Thalassoroseus pseudoceratinae: one gene and its partner. The protein of the gene in region 1 interacts with the protein of each later gene in a pairwise test. Links are inferred from orthologs where the notes say so. Each region holds a gene or a part of one and is shown on either strand. Other genes may lie near its edges.

Evidence for each region.
Region 2: the proteins of hypB (region 1) and G6R38_RS24390 interact in binary tests that used the Escherichia coli proteins (3 or more experiments, as listed by UniProt). The link is inferred for Thalassoroseus pseudoceratinae from one-to-one orthologs.

Annotation. Positions count from the first base shown.
Region 1 is NZ_JAALXT010000010.1:32,498-35,678, reverse strand. Bases 1-2,854 are described here. They hold hypB (hydrogenase nickel incorporation protein HypB), read left to right. Parts: upstream 1-1,021; coding sequence 1,022-1,687; downstream 1,688-2,854. Other genes in these bases: G6R38_RS26155 (XylR family transcriptional regulator), read right to left, coding at 2,660-2,854; G6R38_RS26160 (alpha/beta fold hydrolase), read left to right, coding at 2,219-2,617; G6R38_RS26170 (hydrogenase maturation nickel metallochaperone HypA/HybF), read left to right, coding at 681-1,025; hypE (hydrogenase expression/formation protein HypE), read left to right, coding at 1-657. In the rest of the region: more of G6R38_RS26155, read right to left, coding at 2,855-3,181. UniProt on the Escherichia coli protein: Involved in the maturation of [NiFe] hydrogenases. Required for nickel insertion into the metal center of the hydrogenase. Exhibits a low intrinsic GTPase activity, which is essential for nickel insertion.
Region 2 is NZ_JAALXT010000007.1:492,979-496,100, reverse strand. The notes cover bases 302-3,096. They hold G6R38_RS24390 (FKBP-type peptidyl-prolyl cis-trans isomerase), read right to left. Parts: upstream 2,043-3,096; coding sequence 1,560-2,042; downstream 302-1,559. Other genes in these bases: G6R38_RS24385 (lysophospholipid acyltransferase family protein), read left to right, coding at 2,233-3,096; G6R38_RS24395 (TIGR02996 domain-containing protein), read left to right, coding at 884-1,555; bioD (dethiobiotin synthase), read right to left, coding at 302-737. Also shown: G6R38_RS24405 (hypothetical protein), read right to left, coding at 1-25; more of bioD, read right to left, coding at 57-301; more of G6R38_RS24385, read left to right, coding at 3,097-3,122. UniProt on the Escherichia coli protein: Folding helper with both chaperone and peptidyl-prolyl cis-trans isomerase (PPIase) activities. Chaperone activity prevents aggregation of unfolded or partially folded proteins and promotes their correct folding.

The DNA of each region.
Region 1 (3,181 bases):
GCCGCAGGTGTGCAAATGGTGACGGGCGATACTAAGGTCGTCGATCGCGGTAAAGGCGATGGCGTGTTCATCACGACATCGGGAATCGGAATCGTACCGGCCGGTCGGTCGCTTTCGATTCGACATGTTCAGCCAGGCGACTGCATATTAGTCTCTGGCACTGTCGGTGATCATGGCATGTCGATCATGTCGGTTCGAGAAGGATTAGAGTTCACCACCGTTCTAAAAAGCGACAACGCATCTTTGAACAGCTTGACGCGAGCCATGCTCGCAGCTTGCCCTGGCATTCACTGGATGCGCGACCCGACTCGCGGTGGTGTGGCAGCGGTCCTCAATGAGTTGGTGTCAGCAGTCAACCTTGGAGTTAAGATTGAGGAAACAGCACTTCCCGTGCGTCCAGAAGTTCGTGCCGCTTGTGAGATGCTTGGGATGGACCCACTCTACGTCGCCAATGAAGGCAAGCTGATTGCTGTTGTCCCACCCGACCAAACTGACCGGTTGTTAAATACAATGCGCGAACACCCACTTGGCGCGAACGCCGCAATTCTCGGTGAGGTCACGACTGATCATCCTGGAATAGTGGTGATGAAGTCTGTCATTGGCGGCGAACGTATTGTCACGATGCCAGCAGGTGAACAGCTCCCCAGAATCTGTTAGGTGTCATTGGAGACTGAAGACCAATGCACGAGTTGTCTATCGCACTCCAACTGATTGATCAGGTTCAAGAACTAGCACATCAGCGAAATGTGCACGTTGTCGCCGTCCAAATCCAGGTTGGTGAACTGTCTGGAGTCGTATGCGAGGCCCTGCAATCGGCTTGGGAATTGGCTCGCAAGGCAACGTCAATGAGTGAAGTCAAATTGGATATCGAAGCCGTCGAGGCAGTTGGCTACTGCGGAAACTGCCAACGGGAAACTGAGATCGCGTCGATTCAATTGCATCAATGTCTTCAATGCGGGAATTGGATTGAACGGATCATCCGCGGCCATGAATTGGACATTATCGCTTTACAGGTTGAGACATGAACACACAAACTAGGCTCGTTGAAGTACGGACCAAGATCCTCAAGAAGAATGACGAAAAGGCCCGAGCATTGCGTCAACGGTTCCATACTCATGGCGTCTATGTTGTGAGCTTGGTCTCGAGCCCGGGAAGTGGAAAAACATTGTTCCTTGAGAAAGTCCTCAAACGACTCTCAAGTAAGTTCAAAGTGGCCGCCCTTGTGGGTGATCTCGCAACAGAAAACGACGCTACCCGTCTTGCTCGCTCCGGTGTTCCCGTCCGTCAAATCGTAACGGGCACAGTCTGCCATTTAGAGGCCGACATGGTCGAGAATGCCATCGACGGGTGGGATCTCGACGATCTGGACGTTCTCTTGATAGAGAATGTTGGGAATCTCGTTTGCCCAGCAACTTACGATCTCGGCGAAGACTATCGACTAGTGCTATTCTCAGTCACCGAAGGCGAAGATAAGCCGCTAAAGTATCCCACGATTTTCAACACCGCGGATGCTGCAATCATCACCAAGACAGACTTAGCAACGGCAGTGGAGTTTCGAGAAGACATCGCGCTTCAAAGTGTTCACTCGGTTCGTCCTGGACTACCAGTATTCAAAGTCTCGTCAAAGACTGAATCCGGTCTCGACGAATGGATCAGTGCTCTAAATACTCGGTACAATGATTCTTAGGTCGATGCTGATACGAAGTTCAATCCGATTGCTACGGCTTGCTCACGAAAACGGATCGTATGCCACTGCACACAGGAGAAGTTTGCCGCGAGATCTAACTAGCCAACCGTTCCGAGGCTGTTTGGAACGAACTTCAAAATTGGTCGCATCTTTGTTCGCAAATCCACGAATAGCGGTTGCGGGTGCATGTGGTCGCTTTCTACTGAGTTCGGCAGCACAGCCAAGTCCTCATGTACCGCAGAAGGTCGTGTAGCAATCGGTAAACTCGCGAGAGGCCGGTCGGGCGTAGCGTTCCAATCGTGATTGCTCCTCAAACGGACACGTGATGACTTTTAGCAGCCGCTCAAGGGGAGCCAGATGGGCGTGATCCGATGCGGCTACAAGAGCTTCCTCTACAAGATGGTTGCGAAGGATGTAGATTAGGTTCCTACTGAAACTCTGCGAACTGGAATTGATCGACCAGGAGAAACGCTCAACCGAACGCCGACTCAAAGCGGCTCAGTTCCCCCAACGAAACATCTTACCGTCAGCATGTTCGGTTCAACAGAGGACCTCGTTGCTCAGAACAACGACTCCTTCGACGAACTGGTCGCCAAGTGTCGCCGGGACAACCCCAAATGGGACCTCGTGGATTGTGGGTACTGGGCTTTGTCAAAGAAGCAGTATCACGGCGCTTACTCACGTGAGCAGTTTGCGGTCATGTCGGGAGCGATGCGAATCGGCGACTCGTTGGAGAAAATCTCCGTTCCCGCGTTGATACTGAAAGCCGATGCATCTCCTGATGATCGCAAAGCCCACCAGGAAGTAGCCAGTGCGATGCGGAACGGCACACTCGTACACATCGGCAACGCGGGTCACAATCTTCACCACGACCAATTGAGCCGTACCTTCAAAGTGCTATCGCAGTTCGTCTCGCCGCTCTCCGAATGATCGGACTTAGGTATCCCGTCAAGAGGGCCTGAATTCTCCAGATTACAACGCTTTGCTCCGGTACTTTCCCGGTGGCATGCCTTCCAACTTGCGAAAAAACACGCACATGTACTCGTCGTGGTCGAATCCGGTCCGCCTCGCAATTTCGGACAACGAGAGATCGGTTTCACTCAACAACTCTTTGATCCGTGCCAGCTTCAGACGTGTCAGTTCTTCATGTGGTGACCGACCAAGGATCTTTTTGAATCGACTTTCCAGAACTCGTCGTGACAGCGCCACGCGTCGCACGACATCCGCCACGTTGATTCCTTCCAGCGCATGTTCGCGAATGAATCGCAAGGCGGTGGCGATGTCGGGATCGTCGATGGCCAGAATGTCGGTCGACTGCCGAGTTTGAATGCCCAGCGGAGCGACAAGGACCGGCGCAGAATCAATCTGTTCGCCGTTCATCATTCGGTCCAGCAATGTCGCTGCCTCGAACCCTGTCCTTTGCGTATTGCAAATGATGCTCGACAACGGTGGATCAGAAAGTTCACACAGAAGCTGGTCGTTGTCGACTCCCAG
Region 2 (3,122 bases), on another replicon or contig:
AACACGCTAATTCAACCGCAGACATGATCCGCTTTCAGTGACAAACGTCAGGAAGATTAAATGATTGCGTTCCAGTCTACCCCCAGACCGAGTTCGCTCTCAAGCATTCCCGATCCCACCACACCGAAAACCGGCACATTGGATCGCCGGGCGATTTCCTCTGGATTGGTTTTCGTAGCCGGATCGTCGGATTGTGGGGGATGATCGTTCAGCACGATGCCCGTAATCGGCAACCCCCGCGACCGCGCTACCTCGACTGTGAGCAAGGTGTGATTGATTGTCCCCAATCCCAAGCGAGCGACAATCAGAAGCGGAAAGGCCAAATCGGCCGCTACATCTGCGATGGTCGTGGATTCCGTCATCGGGCAAAGAAGTCCGCCAGCTCCCTCAATGAGCAGCACATCCACCCTGCCCCGCCACCAGTCTGCACCGGATCGCAGTAAGTCGGCGTCCACACAACGCCCTTCCGCCAAAGCCGCGACCGGCGGTGCCAACGGAGCATGAAAACATTGCGGACAAATCCGTTCCCGTGGAAACACGCCGTCGAGTGCGTGAAAGTGAGCATCCACGTCTTCCCACATCGGTTCACCGGCTTCGTTTGCCTCCACTCCACTGCACGCCGGTTTGTAGATGCCGACAGACACACCCGCCGTTTGCAGCTCTTGTGCAATCCGTGTGGTCACGAAGGTTTTGCCCACGCCCGTGTCCGTGCCGGTGATAAAAAGACCGCGTGTCATCGTCAGGAAGTGCCCATTCGTCCCGAGGAACGTTGCAATGCCGGGAAAAGTCGTCTCGAACTTTTCCCGGTCAAACTGTGTCCACTCCCGAGAGAAACGTGTTATCCTCGCTGATATGAGGATTCTTTGCGGGAGTGATCACGATCATGCACACCGACAACGAATTTTTCCAGGCGGTCTTGGCTGATCCGGACGATTTGATTCCTCGGTTGGTCTACGCGGATTGGCTCGATGAGCAAGGCGATCCGCGGGGCGAGTTCATCCGCGTGCAATGTGAATTAGCCGACATGCCGGAAACGAACGCCCGACGCCGAGCACTTCTCACCCGGCAAAGCGAACTACTGCATCAGCACAAACAGAAGTGGCACGCTGAGGTGCATCGGTATTTCGACCGAAGCGTGTTCCACGAGCGAGTCAGCAAACGCAAGAAAGGTTGGATTCGCAATTGGCGGTTCGGCCGTGGTTTGGTCGAACATGTCTCGATTGGTTCCGAAGCCTTGGAACATCCGAATGAGTTATTCGGAGTCGGACCGTTGCAAAGCCTTCAGGTTCACAACATTCCGTTCCCGACCAAAGCCCGTATGCTCTTCAGGACGCCGCAATTGAAACAGATTCGTCACCTGCGAATTTGGATCGGTGGCTTCTTATCCCGCGATGCGTTCGTTCGCCAAATCATTGAAATGCCGTTTGTTGACGGGCTGCATTCGCTGGAAATCAACGGCGTGCCGTACCAACATCTCAACAATGGGCGTATTTGGCGTCGGTTTCCGGAACTCGAAAACCTATTGCCGATCGATACCCCGTCCCAATCGCGGTAATCAATCAGTGATTGTGACCACCAGGACCGTGGACGTGGCCGTGTTCTTTTTCCTCGGCGGTCGCGTCGCGGACTTCGACGACTTTCACCTGGAACTTCAGTGGTTGACCGGCGAGCGGATGATTGCCGTCGACGGTGACGGTTTCATCGTTCGCTTCGACAACCGTGACCAAACGCGGGCCGTTCGGTGTTTGTGCCTGAAACTGTGCTCCGACGGGCACATCGGCTCCTTCGGGAAAATTGCTACGGGGCACGGGTTGAACCAAACTTGGATCGCGTTCGCCGTAACCGTCCTTCGGAGCAACTTCCACCGCAAGTTCCGCACCCGCTTCCTGCCCGGCTAATGCTTGTTCCAGCCCCGGAATAATATTGCCGGACCCGTGCAAATAAGCCAACGGTTGGCGACCTTCCGAAGTATCCAGAACTTGGCCTTCTTCGTTGGTCAGCGTGTAGTCGATACTAACGACTTTGTCATTTCCGGCTTGCATGGTCACACCAATTTCCGTTCGAGTAGAGTAACTGGCAGAATAGTTTAACACATTCGAAATCAAATCGACAGGGGGCGTTTTGGGCTTCTGGACGTCCCGAAATCCACTTTCGCATTGACGCTCTTCCCGGTTCCGACGACACTGTTCCCGCTGAACCGACTCCGCAATTGTGTTCACGGATGAACCACCGATGAGTGAAGCCACACCCAAGCCAAAGAAGAAAAAGAAGAAAAAGCCCAAATCGCTGTGGCGGTATCGAGCCGAGTATTTCGCGTTTCGGGCGGTGGTCTGCGTGATCGACATGCTGCCATTTCGGGCTTCGGTCAAGGCAGCCGAAGGTTTGGCGTGGTGTGTGTTCCATGTGCTACCGAAGAAAATGACGCGGTACCACGTCGCCGCGGAGAACATCCGCACGGCGTTTGGAGAGTCGGTTCCCGATGCGGAAGTCGATCGCATTATTCTCGGCATGTGGAAGCACTTGTTTCGCATGGTCGTTGAGATTGTGCAGATTCCCCGCAAGTTTCGGCTCGACAATTGCGCAGAGTTCCTCAACTTTCGGCATCGTGACGAAACCATCAAAGCGATGTGCAGTGGTCGTCCGGTGATGGTGTTGAGCGGCCACTTCGGCAACTGGGAAATGGCGATCTCCACGTTCGGCGTGTTCGGCTACCCGATGGGCGTGGTCGCAAGAGATCTCGATAACCCCTACCTACACGAGTGGTTCCGCCAATGGCGAATGCGGACCGGACATCAATTGCTCTCCAAAAAGGGCGGCGGGTCGGACATGGTGCAATACATGGAGCACCGGGGGAATCTCGGTTTGCTCGCCGACCAAGATGCCGGGAAAAAAGGGTTGTTCGTCCCGTTCTTCGGGAAGCCCGCCTCGACGTTCAAAAGTGTGGCATTGCTCGCGCTTCAATATCGGGCGGTGTTGCTCGTCGGATATGCACGACGGTTGCCGGATGATTTCATCAATCGTCGCTGGGTAAAGTTTGAACTCGGAACCGAGGAAGTCATCGACTCCGCCGACTTCGACGGGCCAAACGCCGTCCGTGAACTCACCGAAGCGTACACCACGGC